2 regions of the Paenibacillus sp. FSL H7-0690 genome follow, and region 2 is predicted to be linked to the other one. Evidence: a T-box and tRNA genes for the amino acid it is inferred to sense, from the RefSeq annotation. Region 2 holds a T-box; the other holds one or more tRNA genes.
What was found. A T-box is a leader RNA that pairs with one kind of tRNA and senses whether it is charged. The one in region 2 lies ahead of trpS (tryptophan--tRNA ligase), so its partner is inferred to be a tRNA-Trp.
Positions count from the first base shown of each region.

Region 1: it encodes a tRNA-Trp, which carries the amino acid that the T-box ahead of trpS (tryptophan--tRNA ligase) is inferred to sense. The anticodon was not compared.

Region 1 is NZ_CP150281.1:6,022,447-6,030,383, reverse strand. Features, by position in the region: rRNA gene MHI32_RS26480 (23S ribosomal RNA) at 1-2,451, shown strand, start outside; tRNA gene MHI32_RS26475 (tRNA-Asn) at 2,512-2,587, shown strand; tRNA gene MHI32_RS26470 (tRNA-Ser) at 2,591-2,683, shown strand; tRNA gene MHI32_RS26465 (tRNA-Glu) at 2,702-2,776, shown strand; tRNA gene MHI32_RS26460 (tRNA-Val) at 2,832-2,907, shown strand; tRNA gene MHI32_RS26455 (tRNA-Met) at 2,925-3,001, shown strand; tRNA gene MHI32_RS26450 (tRNA-Asp) at 3,027-3,104, shown strand; tRNA gene MHI32_RS26445 (tRNA-Phe) at 3,115-3,190, shown strand; tRNA gene MHI32_RS26440 (tRNA-Thr) at 3,219-3,294, shown strand; tRNA gene MHI32_RS26435 (tRNA-Tyr) at 3,300-3,385, shown strand; tRNA gene MHI32_RS26430 (tRNA-Trp) at 3,392-3,465, shown strand; tRNA gene MHI32_RS26425 (tRNA-His) at 3,489-3,564, shown strand; tRNA gene MHI32_RS26420 (tRNA-His) at 3,608-3,683, shown strand; tRNA gene MHI32_RS26415 (tRNA-Gln) at 3,703-3,777, shown strand; tRNA gene MHI32_RS26410 (tRNA-Gly) at 3,784-3,858, shown strand; tRNA gene MHI32_RS26405 (tRNA-Cys) at 3,868-3,941, shown strand; tRNA gene MHI32_RS26400 (tRNA-Leu) at 3,956-4,034, shown strand; gene MHI32_RS26395 (AraC family transcriptional regulator) at 4,171-4,926, opposite strand; gene MHI32_RS26390 (BMP family ABC transporter substrate-binding protein) at 5,254-6,393, shown strand; gene MHI32_RS26385 (ABC transporter ATP-binding protein) at 6,511-7,937, shown strand, end outside.
Region 2 is NZ_CP150281.1:2,940,875-2,948,811, reverse strand. Features, by position in the region: gene MHI32_RS12915 (hypothetical protein) at 1-1,696, shown strand, start outside; gene MHI32_RS12910 (DUF4179 domain-containing protein) at 2,956-4,077, opposite strand; gene MHI32_RS12905 (sigma-70 family RNA polymerase sigma factor) at 4,070-4,606, opposite strand; gene MHI32_RS12900 (winged helix-turn-helix transcriptional regulator) at 4,832-5,215, shown strand; gene MHI32_RS12895 (hypothetical protein) at 5,366-5,791, opposite strand; T-box leader at 5,989-6,271, shown strand; gene trpS (tryptophan--tRNA ligase) at 6,374-7,369, shown strand; gene MHI32_RS12885 (aminopeptidase) at 7,439-7,937, opposite strand, start outside.

The DNA of each region.
Region 1 (7,937 bases), 3.1 Mb from region 2:
AATACTACCTGGCGACCGATAGTGAAACAGTACCGTGAGGGAAAGGTGAAAAGCACCCCGGAAGGGGAGTGAAATAGAACCTGAAACCGTGTGCTTACAAAAAGTCAGAGCCCTATTAATGGGTGATGGCGTGCCTTTTGTAGAATGAACCGGCGAGTTACGTTTAACATGCAAGGTTAAGCCGAGAAGGTGGAGCCGCAGCGAAAGCGAGTCTGAATAGGGCGAATTAGTATGTGGACGTAGACCCGAAACCGTGTGATCTACCCCTGTCCAGGGTGAAGGTGCGGTAACACGCACTGGAGGCCCGAACCCACGTACGTTGAAAAGTGCGGGGATGAGGTGGGGGTAGCGGAGAAATTCCAATCGAACTCGGAGATAGCTGGTTCTCCCCGAAATAGCTTTAGGGCTAGCCTCGGTATAAGAGTAGTGGAGGTAGAGCACTGATTGGGTGCGGGGTCCGCAAGGATTACCAAGCTCAGTCAAACTCCGAATGCCATATACTTATTGCCGGGAGTCAGACAGTGAGTGCTAAGATCCATTGTCAAAAGGGAAACAGCCCAGACCATCAGCTAAGGTCCCCAAGTGTGTGTTAAGTGGGAAAGGATGTGGAGTTGCACAGACAACCAGGATGTTGGCTTAGAAGCAGCCACCATTGAAAGAGTGCGTAATAGCTCACTGGTCGAGTGACTCTGCGCCGAAAATGTAACGGGGCTAAACACACCACCGAAGCTATGGCTAGATACTATGTATCTGGGGTAGGGGAGCGTTGTGTAGGGGTTGAAGGTGTACTGAAAAGAGCGCTGGACACTACACAAGTGAGAATGCCGGTATGAGTAACGAAAAGATCAGTGAGAATCTGATCCGCCGAAAGCCCAAGGTTTCCTGAGGAAGGCTCGTCCGCTCAGGGTAAGTCGGGACCTAAGGCGAGGCCGAAAGGCGTAGTCGAAGGACAACAGTTTGAAATTACTGTACCACCGTAATCCGCTATGAGCGATGGGGTGACGCAGGAGGGTAGTGACGCGGACTGATGGATGTCCGTCTAAGCAGTGAGGCTGATGTGTAGGCAAATCCGCACATCATTAAGGCTGGGCTGTGATGGGGAGCGAAAATTGTAGTAGCGAAGGTCATGATCTCACACTGCCAAGAAAAGCCTCTAGCCAGGAGAAGGTGCCCGTACCGCAAACCGACACAGGTAGGCGAGAAGAGAATTCTAAGGCGCGCGGAAGAACTCTCGTTAAGGAACTCGGCAAAATGACCCCGTAACTTCGGGAGAAGGGGTGCCCCGGTAGTGTGAATAGCACGAGGGGGCCGCAGTGAAAAGGCCCAAGCGACTGTTTAGCAAAAACACAGGTCTGTGCGAAGCCGCAAGGCGAAGTATACGGGCTGACGCCTGCCCGGTGCTGGAAGGTTAAGGGGAGTGGTTAGGGGTAACCCGAAGCTATGAACCGAAGCCCCAGTAAACGGCGGCCGTAACTATAACGGTCCTAAGGTAGCGAAATTCCTTGTCAGGTAAATTCTGACCCGCACGAATGGCGTAACGACTTGGGCGCTGTCTCAACGAGAGATCCGGTGAAATTTTAATACCTGTGAAGATGCAGGTTACCCGCGACAAGACGGAAAGACCCCATGGAGCTTTACTGCAGCTTGATATTGAATTTGGGTACGATCTGTACAGGATAGGTGGGAGCCGTAGAAATCGGAGCGCAAGCTTCGGTGGAGGCGCCGTTGGGATACCACCCTGATCGTATCTAGGTTCTAACCTAGTACCCTTATCGGGTACGGGGACCGTGTCAGGCGGGCAGTTTGACTGGGGCGGTCGCCTCCTAAAGAGTAACGGAGGCGTTCCAAGGTTCCCTCAGAATGGTTGGAAATCATTCGCAGAGTGCAAAGGCATAAGGGAGCTTGACTGCGAGACCTACAAGTCGAGCAGGGACGAAAGTCGGACTTAGTGATCCGGTGGTACCGCATGGAAGGGCCATCGCTCAACGGATAAAAGCTACCCTGGGGATAACAGGCTTATCTCCCCCAAGAGTCCACATCGACGGGGAGGTTTGGCACCTCGATGTCGGCTCATCGCATCCTGGGGCTGAAGTAGGTCCCAAGGGTTGGGCTGTTCGCCCATTAAAGCGGTACGCGAGCTGGGTTCAGAACGTCGTGAGACAGTTCGGTCCCTATCTGTCGTGGGCGCAGGAAATTTGAGAGGAGCTGTCCTTAGTACGAGAGGACCGGGATGGACGTACCGCTGGTGCACCAGTTGTTCCGCCAGGAGCATGGCTGGGTAGCTACGTACGGACGGGATAAGCGCTGAAAGCATCTAAGCGTGAAGCCCCCCTCAAGATGAGATTTCCCAATTAGTAAGACCCCTTGAAGACGACGAGGTAGATAGGTTGGAGGTGGAAGTGCAGCAATGCATGGAGCTGACCAATACTAATCGGTCGAGGGCTTATCCTATACGTAGAATGCAAATTTGTTTCGGATTCAGTTTTCAGGCATCAAGCCTGGTATGAATATTCCCTGATAGCTCAGTTGGTAGAGCACTCGACTGTTAATCGAGTTGTCACAGGTTCGAGTCCTGTTCGGGGAGCCATATGGAGAGGTGTCCGAGTTTGGCCGAAGGAGCACGATTGGAAATCGTGTAGGCGCCACAAGCGTCTCGAGGGTTCGAATCCCTCTCTCTCCGCCACAAATTTTTAATTAGTATGGCCCGTTGGTCAAGGGGTTAAGACACCTCCCTTTCACGGAGGTAACATGGGTTCGAATCCCATACGGGTCACCAAATTTTCACTTGATTTATCCTAGTGGACTTTGGTACAATAACAATTGTTGTTTATGGAGGCTTAGCTCAGCTGGGAGAGCATCTGCCTTACAAGCAGAGGGTCGGGGGTTCGATCCCCTCAGCCTCCACCATAACATTTTCTTACTGACGCGGGGTGGAGCAGCCCGGTAGCTCGTCGGGCTCATAACCCGAAGGCCGCAGGTTCAAATCCTGCCCCCGCAACCAATTAACTTAAGCAATTATATCTTTTGGAACCGTGGTGTAGTTGGCCTAACATGCCTGCCTGTCACGCAGGAGATCGCGGGTTCGAATCCCGTCGGTTCCGCCATTTTCATCATGGCTCGGTAGCTCAGTCGGTAGAGCAGAGGACTGAAAATCCTCGTGTCGGCGGTTCGATTCCGTCCCGAGCCACCATTTATCATCACAAAAGAATGAGTGCCATGCCGGTGTAGCTCAATTGGTAGAGCAACTGACTTGTAATCAGTAGGTTGGGGGTTCAAGTCCTCTCGCCGGCACCATCCTTGGAGGATTAGCGAAGTGGCCAAACGCATCAGACTGTAAATCTGCTCACGTGAGTGTTCGGTGGTTCGAATCCATCATCCTCCACCAGTTTTTAGGGGCATAGTTTAAAGGTAGAACAACGGTCTCCAAAACCGTTGGTGTGGGTTCAATTCCTGCTGCCCCTGCCAAGTTCTTTCTAAAGTTTAATATGGCGGCCGTGGCGAAGGGGTTAACGCACCGGATTGTGGTTCCGGCATTCGTGGGTTCGAGACCCATCGGCCGCCCCATTTACTTTAAAATGAATAATGGCAACAATATCAACTTAATATGGCGACTGTGGCGAAGGGGTTAACGCACCGGATTGTGGTTCCGGCATTCGTGGGTTCGAGACCCATCAGTCGCCCCATTTTACTTTAAAATGTTATTGGGGATTAGCCAAGCGGTAAGGCAACGGACTTTGACTCCGTCACTCATAGGTTCGAATCCTATATCCCCAGCCATTTTATGCGGACGTGGCTCAGCGGTAGAGCATCGCCTTGCCAAGGCGAGGGTCGCGGGTTCGATTCCCGTCGTCCGCTCCAAGTTTTCATGGCGCCATAGCCAAGTGGTAAGGCAAAGCTCTGCAAAAGCTTTATCCCCAGTTCAAATCTGGGTGGCGCCTCCATTTAGTTCATATGTGCCGGCGTGGCGGAATGGCAGACGCGCTCGACTCAAAATCGAGTGGGAAACCGTGGAGGTTCGAGTCCTCTCGCCGGTATCTTAAAAAGGTTTGTAAGAATGCTTTTATAAGCAATCTTACAAACCTTTTTTCTTTATGTCCTTGGGTTTACAGCAGTAAGCCGTTGAATAGAGAGTTTCTCTATTTCAACGGCTTTTTTTAATCTGATTAGTGATTAACCTGATTGATTATTAATGCGGAATGCTCGCGGAGTAAGACCTATTTCTCGTTTAAACATATTGCAGAATTGGGCATCGTTCACAAAACCTGCAGCAGCAGATACTTCAGAGATTTGCATCTGAGTATGACGTAATAGAGATTTTGCATAATCCAGGCGTTTTAACAGCAAATACCGCAGGGGTGAATACCCGAAACGTTCTTTAAATAGATGGCGAAAACGATCGTAACTATATCCGGACATTTCTGATAGTGTTTCGACGGACAATTTATGGCGATAATGCTCATTCATATAATTAAGGACATATTGTACTCGATCTTCTGTTGGGGATTGATATCCAGAGGCACTAAGAAGCCTCATAAGATGGACGGTAATCTCGCTCATTTGTAGGTTTAGAAGCTCAGAGAATCCGTCTTGCTTGCGTGTAAACTCTGCTTTCATTCGCAGCAGGATTTGAAGAACGGTCTGATCTTTATCATCTTCATATACGCCGAGCAGATTACTCATATTAGGGTGTTCCGAGTGGAAGCCTACAAATAATACATTTGCATCCTCACGGTGGTGCTCGTCATGTTTATGATTGGGTGGCACAAGCGCGAAAGAAGAGGAGCGAAAATGGTAACTTCGTGGGCCAACATTGGTTGTCCCTACCCCCTGTAAATAATAGACTAGTTCGTAGCATTCATGCTGGTGTGGAGGGATATAAGTATTTAGCTCATGTGTGGCACTTACAATATATAGAACACGATCCATGATGATCCTCCAATACTTATGTTTTAGCCGAATCGTACAAAACTATGACCGAAATCATATAATTATTTTTAATAATATTTGTTATGATCGTATCAATAAATCCGAAAGTTCGCAACCTGACTGGCCATCTCGTTCGGAAATAAAGCGGATTATTAATAATAATGGTATTTTTATTGCTATTTTTGAGCCTAAACGTTAAATTTATTACTTTTAATGATACTTTATTTGGAAAAAAGAGAATTTCCATTTGAACCGTGAATTATACAATGGGTGAAGATGGGATTCTGCGGATTACTAACCAACTAAAATTAGGGGTGGAATAGAGTAATGAATAAAAAAGTTCTTTCTTTGTTGTTATTAATGGTGATGGTTCTGGTCACAGCATGTGGGAATAACACGTCCAATAATGGTTCTTCAACGAATACTGGATCCAAAGCGGACGAAGGCGGAGAAACAGGTGCAGGGGATAAACTCAAGGTTGTATTGCTGATTCCGGGGACACTTGGGGATAAATCATTTTTTGATTCCGCTAATAACGGCTTGCAAAAGGTTAAGGATGAACTTGGTGCAGTAACAAAGGTTGTTGAAATGGGCGTTGATAAAACGAAATGGGAGCCTACATTTAACGATATCGCTTCCGAGGATTGGGATGTAATTATTTCTGGCGGTTCTGAAATTACAGAGATGTTTAATGCAACGGCAGAATTGTATCCAGACAAAAAATTCATTAATTATGATACCGACATCGATGAAGCACCAGATAACATGTACAACATGTCTTATGCGACAAATGAAGTATCTTTCTTGGCAGGTGCCGTAGCAGCATTAGCTACACAATCGGATATGCCGAATGCTACCCCTGAGAATGTGATTGGGTTTGTCGGCGGTATGGATATTCCGGGGATTAATGCTTTCTTGGTCGGTTACATTCAAGGTGCTCAGTACGTTGATCCTGATGTAAAAGTGGCTGTGTCGTACGCTGGTGATTTTGTTAACCCTGCAAAAGGTAAGGAGCTGTCTCTAATTCAATATAACTCCGGTGTGGATGTTATTTTTAACGTGGCTGGGGGTACAGGTCTTGGGATCTTTGACGCAGCTAAAGAGAAGAAAAAATATGCAATTGGTGTAGACTCCGATCAGGCAATGTTGATTAACGATACGGATAGTGAAAAAGCAAATCTAATCGTTACTTCATCTATTAAAAAGATTGATACGGCTATTCTAGGTGCAGTGAAGAGATTGCAAGAGGGTACGCTAGAAATGGGCAAACGTGATGTATTGAGCTTTGTAGATGATGGTGTAGGTATTGCTGAGAATGATATTTATAAAAATGTATTCCCGGCTGATCTTCAGGCCAAGGTTGAAGAAGTGAAGCAAAAGCTGATCAATAAAGAAGTTAAAGTGGATAATGCGATGGGGATGGAAACCGCAGAGGTAGAAGCTATTCGTAACGCAGTTAAGCCTTAAGCTTTAAATCTTAAGATCAGTTCTATAGAGTTAAACCTACAGTTGGAGATTCTTCTAGTCAGGGGAATTCCAGCTGTATATTTTTGCAGACCTCCAAGTTGAAAGGCGTTGAGACCTATGTACACAGCTCTGCTGGAAATGCGGGGAATTACCAAGGTATATCCCAATGGCGTCGTTGCAAATAAAGACGTGCATTTTTCTTTACGTGAGGGAGAAATACATGCGATTGCAGGTGAGAACGGTGCAGGTAAATCGACTTTAATGAAGATTATGTTCGGCATGGAAGAGCCAAGTGAAGGCGAGATCTATATCAAGGGTGAAAAAGTAAAGCTGCAATCCGCTCAGGACGCCATTGATAGAGGCATCGGCATGGTCCACCAGCATTTCATGTTGGTACCTTCTTTTACGGTGGCAGAGAATATGGTGCTGGGTATGGAGCCGCGCAGAGGAGTTGGCATTAATTATGCCGAGGCTGTGCGCATGACGGAAGAGACCGCAAGGAAATACAATCTGGCAGTGGATCCAAAGGCAAAAGTAGAGGATCTTACAGTTGGGATGAAACAAAAGGTTGAGATTCTTAAGGCGCTGCTGCGTGGTGCTAAAATTCTGGTGCTTGATGAGCCAACTGCGGTGTTGACTCCACAGGAAACAGAGGAATTGTTCCGCGAGCTTAAGCAATTAAGGGAACAGGGCCATACGATAGTTTTTATTTCGCACAAATTAAAGGAAGTCAAAGCGATTTGCGACAGAATTACGATTATGCGCAGCGGCCGTAGTGAAGGTGTTTTTCAAACACAGGATGTGACAGAACAGGAAATCTCGCGACTAATGGTCGGCAGAGACGTCGTGCTGAAATATGACAAAGAGATTCTGGCTGTTAGTGAGCCAATACTAACGGTGCAGGGACTCAGTGTGAATGATGCAGATGGCAAAGCATTATTGTCGGATATCAATTTTGCGGTACGTGGTGGGCAGATCGTTGGGATTGCTGGTGTAGAAGGCAACGGGCAGACACAGCTCATTGAAGCTCTTACAGGTAGCTTGAGAGGTGTCTCAAGTCAGGGTTCTGTACTAGTGAAGGGAAAGGATATCCGTGAATCGGATATTTTGGATATTCGTAAGCTAGGCGTTTCCTATATACCGGAGGATCGGATGCGGCAAGGGATCGCTAGTGAGGCAAGCATAGCTGATAATCTGCTATCTACTCAGTATCGTACAAAAGCAATGAATAAAGGTCTTTTTTTGAATGGCTCACGAATTGCCAAGCTAGCAGTATCCCTTGTAGAGGAATTTAAAGTCCGCTGTTCAGGACCTTCTCAGCCCATAGGAATGTTGTCAGGTGGTAACATGCAGAAGGTAGTCGTAGCTAGAGAGTGTTCGACTGAACCGCAGCTGCTTATTGCAGAACAGCCGACACGGGGTGTGGATATAGGCGCAGCCCAGTTCATACATCAAAAGTTGTTGGAATTACGTTCAGACGATTGCGCGATTTTGCTAGTGTCGGCAGATTTGAATGAGATCTTGGAGATCAGCGATAGTCTGTT
Region 2 (7,937 bases):
TACGCCGACACCAACACCAACACCTACTGCTACGCCATTACCTACTGCTTCACCGACACCGACTGTTACACCAACACCAACTGCTATACCGACTCCGACTGCTTCACCAACGCCTACTGCTTCACCAACACCAACTGCCACGCCGATACCGACTGCTTCACCAACACCAACTGCTACGCCGATACCGACTGCTTCACCAACACCAACTGCTACGCCGATACCGACTGCTTCACCAACACCAACTGCTATGCCGACACCGACTTCTTCACCAACGCCTACTGCTACGCCATTACCGACTGCTTCACCAACGTCTACTGCTATACCGACACCGACTGCTTCACCAACGTCGACACCGGTTCAGGTTAGTGAATATGATTTGGCTGGGTTTGCCACAGGAACAACAGGTGGTGGAAATATCCAAGAAACCAGTCCACTCTATAAAAAGGTATATACCGCAGAAGATCTTGCCACTGCACTGAGAAAAGGATCCAAAATAAAGGTTATTGAAATTATGAACGACTTGGATCTGGGATGGAATGAAATTTCTGATGCAGCAAAGATCTCCCCATTTAGCGCTCATAACAATGCTTTAACACATCCCGTATTAATAGAGACTGGTGTCAGCAAAGTGTCTATAGACAACTTCGACGGTTTGACCATTTTCTCTGCTAAGGGTGCAACCATTAAACATGCCGCTTTTACCTTTAAAAGAAGCTCTAACGTCATCATCCGCAACCTTGAATTTGATGAGCTGTGGGAATGGGATGAAGCAACCAAAGGAAATTACGATAAAAACGACTGGGACTACATCACCATTGAGAACAGCAACAACATATGGATCGACCACTGCACCTTCAATAAATCTTATGACGGAGTTGTCGATGTTAAAAAAGGCAGCAACGGCGTCACCATTTCATGGTCATCCTTCTTAGGGGATGATAGAAACGCAAACAGCTGGGTTACTCAGCAAATTAATGCTATGGAAGCCAACAAGGCCGCCTATCCCATGTACGCTTATTTAAGAAGCAGCTCAGTTGGCCTAAGTAAAGACGACATCATTGCGATTGCCGCTAGTCAAAAAAAGGGCCACTTAATAGGCGCAACAGAGTTTGCAGCTGATAATGCGCTTCTTTCTGTAACGCTCCATCACAACTACTATAAAGATATACAAGACCGCATGCCCCGCCTTCGTAGTGGTAATGCGCATGCCTATAACATTGTAATGGACAACGAAGATACTAGATTGGCTAAAAAACGTCTAACTTCCGCTATGGAAAAAGCGATCTCAAGCAAGGGGTATCATTTCGGGGTTACAAGTAACGGAGCCATCTCTACAGAAGGAGGAGCTGTATTACTTGAAAGGTCTGTAATCATTGATGTAGTGTATCCTCTTCGCAACAATCAAGCGGATGCAAGTAATAGCAAATATACGGGTGCAATCGCAGCTTTAGATACGATCTATTCACTAGATGGAGCAACGTTCAGAGGAGACAGTACATCTAAGAACAGCCCTCTCTCCCCTGTACCCGCTGCCGTTAAAGCATTTGCATGGAACGGATTCACAACACTACCTTATAGCTACACTTCAGATGACCCAGCTAGTCTAAAATCTAGACTTACCGCTGTTGACGGCTCAGGGGCAGGCAAATTGTCCTGGTCAAACGAGGAATGGTTGAAAACAAATTACAGCAACTAACTCGACTAACTAATTACTGAACACATACTCCCATAACTACAACGAGAAAAGTTACTGACTTAGTAGTTGCCACACTAGCGTCACCTTTGCACCAAATTAGTGCCATATTAGTGCTACTAGCGCCATATTAACGCCATATTAGCACCACATTAGCACCACTTTTGTACCGCCGAAATTGCTCAGACGCTCAGACAGTAATTTTACAGTTTAGAGTGTACTATTTACGAGGTCAGACGACGATTTTAGTTTACAGTGCAGTATTTACGAGGTCAGACGACGATTTTACAGTTTATAGTGCAGTATTTACGAGGTCAGATGGTTCGGACTCAGCAGCCCTTATTTCGAAGAATCCGGGCATTTCGCAGTGCTATCGGACTCAGATGCAGCTATTCATCCAATATGCTCAATTTTGGTGTGGATTTAGACCAATAAGAGCTATGCAGTCCGAAAACTCAGCAAAATGGTCAAAAAAGCCAAAATAGTTGCAATACAGTCCGTTAGGAGTGTTACGCGCGTGAGGAACATGAGGTGCATGAGAAACCTGAGGAGCATGAGAAACCTGAGGAGCGTTATTAACTTAGTTGCCACATTAGCAACTCTTTTGTACCGCACTAATGCCACTTTTGTTCTGCCGAAATAGCTAAGACGCTCAGACGGTGATTTACAGTTTAAAGTGCAGTATTTACGAGGTCAGATGGCGAGTTTACAGTGCAGTATTTACGAGGCAGATGGTTCGGACACAGGAGCCCTTATTTCGAAGAATCCGGGCATTTCGCAGTGCTATCGGACTCAGATGCAGCTATTCAACCCAATATGCTCAATTTTGGTGTGGATTTAGACCAATAAGAGCTATGCAGTCCGAAAACTAAGCAAATTGGTCCAAAAAGCGAAAATAGCTGCAATATGGTCCGTTAGGAGTGTTACGCGCGTGAGGAACATGAGAAACCTGAGAAACGTGAGGAGCCTGTGAAACGTGAGAAGCGTGAGAAACATGAGGTGCCTGAGGAACATGAGAAACGTGAGGAACATGAGAAGCCTGAGGAACATTAAGCGCCTATAGACCCCGTGAGGAGCATTATGCACATACAGTCCCGATAGGAGCATCAGGAGTTTGTTCTCATTTAACAAGTGGCGTGTTTGGTGTTAAAAGGTAACTCGCAAAGTTAGTATAATGTCCCAACAATAACAAAAAGGCCGCAACCAGCGGCCTTTTTCTATATTACAACTCCCAACGCATATTCACTAATATCGCTTACCGCTCATTTTTTCAGAATATCAATATACTCTTCTTTCTCTCGATCTGCCCCCGCATTAAGTTTCAGTCGCAGTGACTTCGGGTGATCCAACACATTACTGCTGAAGTAACTTATAAATCCATCATCAGATCCACTACCAGAATTCGGATTAATTTTAATGTCGTGCTTCCCAATCTGCGCTGTTAATTCATAGGGGAGCTTTTGAAACAGTTCATTTCGGACGATCCAATCCGTTTTCAATTCCTCATTTATCGTAAATTTGAGCGCTATGCTTAACGGAGAAAGCTCGACTTCGGCTAGTTTTACTTCCTGTCCGTCAATTATGAAGGGGTGGTCTACAACTAATGTCTCCGTCTTCTGCTCCCAAAACTTAGGATCAATAGAGAAGTTCACTTTTAAACGATCAGAATACCGCATGTCGGATAAAACCGTTCCTGTTTTCGGTTTACTTAACATTCCCGGGTCTACAGAGGCAATCTGAAAATCCGCCACTACGTCTGTTGGCCTTGGTTTATTTCGGTCCAGTGAGAATACAGTTTTACCGAGCCAAGTATATATGGTTCCCTCTGCGTGTGCTCCCATTCCGCCCCTATTCCCATTCTCCTCCATTACGTCTCGTCCAGTTTCAGCTTCTGTCAGCTTCACACTATTTACACTGTACACTTCCTGACCATCACTTGTTGTCCCTGTATACAGCAGCATGATTTTATTTTCATCAGCAAGCACAGCATTTAGAGTAATTTTATATCCATTTGATTCAGCACTCTTATTAACGATTTGTACATAATCATTCCGGATTGCAGACTCTAGTGTAAGAGCATCAATATCAGCTGCAGCCAATGTTTTAAAAGGCTCCAATACGCCCCAATCAAACGTTTCAACACTCGAAGTCCCTTGCTGTGGCAACAGCTGGGTTGGATTGAAGAACAGCAAGCCCGCTATCATCACTGCAGCCGCCAGCACAGACATCGCACTTTTTGTGAATATTAACCTTCTGCCACGTTTCTTGCCTAATTCCAAACCTGCTTGGATCGCATAGATCTGAGCGGCTGCATTCTCTATTTTTTGTTCTTGTGGGATACGTTCGGCATCGCTTAACATGGCAAGCTCCTCTTGACTACTCATTGTTCCATTCACCCCGATTCTTTATGATGGTTCGCAACTGCTTCAGCCCCTTATGCTGCCAAGTCTTAACCGTCCCCTCGGGTTTATTCATAATGTTAGCGATCTCAGTCAAGGTCATATCGTTGTAGTATTTTAGCAGCAGCACATGGCGATACTTGGGCTTAACCTGCTCGAGTGCCCACAGCATTTCCATCCGATGATGGCCAATGTGTGTGACCTGTTCTCCTATTCTTTCATCTACCAGCGGCATGGAACGTTTTCTCCGTCTTTGTTCATCTATACAGACATAAATTAGAATTCGAATAATCCATGATTTGAATGCTTTGGGGTCCTTTAAAGTTTTTCTTTTAATCCAAGCCCGGCAAGTCATTTCCTGCATCGCTTCTAGCGCATCGTTTCGGTTACGCAAGTAACTATAAGCAATACTGTACAATTGTTCTCTATGTACCAATATCGAATCGTAAAAATCTGTCTCGCTCCGAGTATCAAGAATCGTTACTTTTTTCATTTCTGCATTAGTCATCGTCATGTCCTTCCTTAGCCTCCTCTCTTCAACCTTTCATAGATTAAGACGGGGGAGGTATAGAAACGGTTTTTATTTCACTTAACTTTTTTTCACCCAAAGCTCTCTAAATTATAGCATTCTATAAAAATTGAACGAAAAATGTTATGATGAGTTAAATTGGACATAATTAATAGTACGCACTCAAAAGTGCCATAGGTGCTAAAAAGTACCCATACCTTGGAGGTTATCATGACAACAACATCTACAACAACTGTCAAGAAAAAATACAATATTTCTGTTGAAGCCACCCTAGAGGTCATCGGAGGGAAATGGAAATGCGTAATTCTATGTCATTTAACTCATGGCAAAAAACGCACCTCTGAGTTAAAACAGTTGATGCCCGGCATTACTCAAAAAATGTTAACCCAGCAGCTACGCGAGCTTGAGGCAGACGGAATCATCAACCGAATTGTTTATAATCAGGTTCCACCAAAAGTAGAATACGAGCTTAGTGAATATGGGGATAGTTTAAGCGATATTTTGACTGCATTATGTAATTGGGGAGAACAACATATCATTAAGCAATACGGTGATAAATACGCTGTTTTAGAGGATAACATCTTAAATAAATAAACCGCTATATCAAGGAAATGGTTGGAGATTTATGCTGTGAGAGTTGTACTTCAATTATATGCCCACGAAAAAAGGACAGCTGAATCAGATCGATTCAACTGTCCAAAGCTTTGATTCACCCGTCCCTTAAATGGCGCACAGAGACATAACTTAAATTACGCCCTCTCCTCCAATAGCAGTTGCTGTGAATGATATGGGTCCAAATAGATTGATAGGCAAGTTGCTATCATTCTGAATTACCAATTCATAGTTGTGGACTCCAATATAAGCACCATCGACCCACTGAGCACTTAATTGAATATCAGTAATTGTAGTAAAACGATAAAAGGATCTATAAATATCGACTCCAGCTCGTCGGATGATAACAAGAAATTGGCTATTAGCAAGTGCAGTAAGACTAAAACTTCCATTTAACTCGACTCTACTGGAGAAAGAAGCCGGATTAGCCGGACTAATATTTACTTGCGCTGTAGCTAAACCCGCTCCAGCTCCAGGAATCCCTGCAACCGTTATAGCAGTAGTAAACGGATCTAACGGGATTTTTGCCTGTGACCCATAACTTATTATTGTCGCCATTTATCATCACTCCATTTCAAGGTTATAGAGTAGTATATTGTGAATCCATAATGATAGATTGGACTTAATTCCTGATGATTATATACATTTAAGGTATACTTTGCTAGATCATATAAACCTAGATACCTCGTCAATCACCATACGATTTCTACTCATTGACAACACCCCTGTTCAGAATTACAATAATTCACATATCATGAACAACGATGACAAAGGGTAAGTAGACAGACGAACATGGTCTTCAGAGAGCCGGTGGTAGGTGCGAACCGGTGACCAGCGTATGCTCGAATGGCCTTTATAGTTGTTTTTCCGAACTATCTTAATGGATGCAGTAGGGAAAACCGGGGTTCCCGCCGTTATCAAGGGACCTGTATCGAGAATAAATTCAACCTCTCCGTACAGGTAAGAGAAGATCGAAAGCCAAGAATCGTAAGGTGACACGATCATTTAAGGTGGTACCACGACAACTTCGTCCTTATTGGATGAGGTTTTTTTGTCATTTAAAGGAGGTGATGGCCATGGATGATGGCTGGTGGTGGCGACTCGAGTGTAACCAAATGCTAAATAACAGGAGGAATTTATATGATGAACGAACGTGTCTTAACTGGAGATCGAGTGACTGGAAAGCTTCACCTTGGCCATTACGCCGGCAGCTTGCAGACCCGAGTAGCCCTTCAGGAGCAATATGAAACTTTTGTGTTTTTAGCGGATATTCAAGCCCTAACGACCCATTTTGATCGTCCACAGCTGCTGGGTCAACATCTACATGAGATCACACTGGACTATTTATCTGCGGGTATAAATCCGGAGAAAACAACTATATTTATTCAATCGATGATCCCTGAAATCGCAGAGCTGACCATCTTGTTCTCTATGTTTGTTACTGTGAATTCTTTACGGCATAATCCCACGATTAAAGCCGAATCGAAAAATTCGAGCTTAGATGAATTGTATTACGGTTTTCTTGGTTATCCAGTTAGTCAGACTGCTGACATAACATTTTGTAAAGCAACGATAATTCCTGTAGGGGAAGACCAACTCCCTCATCTGGAATTAACCCGTAAAATCGTCCGCAGATTCAACGAGCTGTACAGCCCGATACTGGTGGAACCCAAAGCGCTGATCAGTGAGACTCCGAGGCTTGTGGGTACGGATGGCAACGCTAAAATGAGTAAAAGCCTTGGCAATGCCATCGAGCTGGACTCCACTAAGGAAGAGATTATCTTTAAGATACGAAAAGCCACAACCGATCCAGCGCGTGTGCATAAAAATGATCCTGGACATCCAGATATCTGTCCTATTTTTGCTTATCATGGTGCTTTTCGCTCAGCGGGGGTAACCGAAATTCGTGAAGGCTGCGAGCGGGGTACCATGGGTTGTTCTGCTTGCAAACAGTTGATTTCGACAGCACTAGATCTGCTTATAGAACCGATGCGAGAGCGTCGTTCCTATTATGCTACTAAGCCGAAGCTTGTGCAGGAAATCTTAATCTCTGGAACACAGCATGCCCGCAGCATTGCTCAAGAAACGATGACCGAAGTACGTGAGGCTATGTGTCTTAACTATTTTTCAATCTAAAAATGACCAGTATAGGCACTCAAAAAAAGCCGGAATCTCATTGGAAGAGATCCGGCTTTTTTCTTCTCCTTACAACACCCAGTTTCCCTTACGGAATACGGGTTCAATCGTGCCGTCCGCCAGCTCTCCGTCAATATCCAGCTCTGCTGAACCGATCATAAAATCGACATGCGTTAAGCTGACATTAGCTCCTCTAGCGACAAGCTCTTCGTTCGTAAGCTTTGTGCCGCCTTCAATATTTACAGGATAAGCACTTCCTAGCGCGAAATGGCAGGAGGCATTCTCATCAATCCCTGTATTGTAAAAAATGCGGTTCAAGCGAGAGATTGGAGAATCATGCTGCACTAAGGCTACTTCTCCTAGATAAGATGCACCTTCATCCGTTGCCAGCAGTGAGGTTAAATGTTCGCGTCCGGATTCAGCTTCATAAGCTACGACTTTCCCTTTTTCAAAAGTGAATGAAAGTCCTTCAACTAACCGTCCATTCAAATTAAGAGGGAGCGTGCTTCTAACTGTGCCATTAACGCCAGTACGATGGGGCATGGAATAAATCTCTTCCGTTGGCATA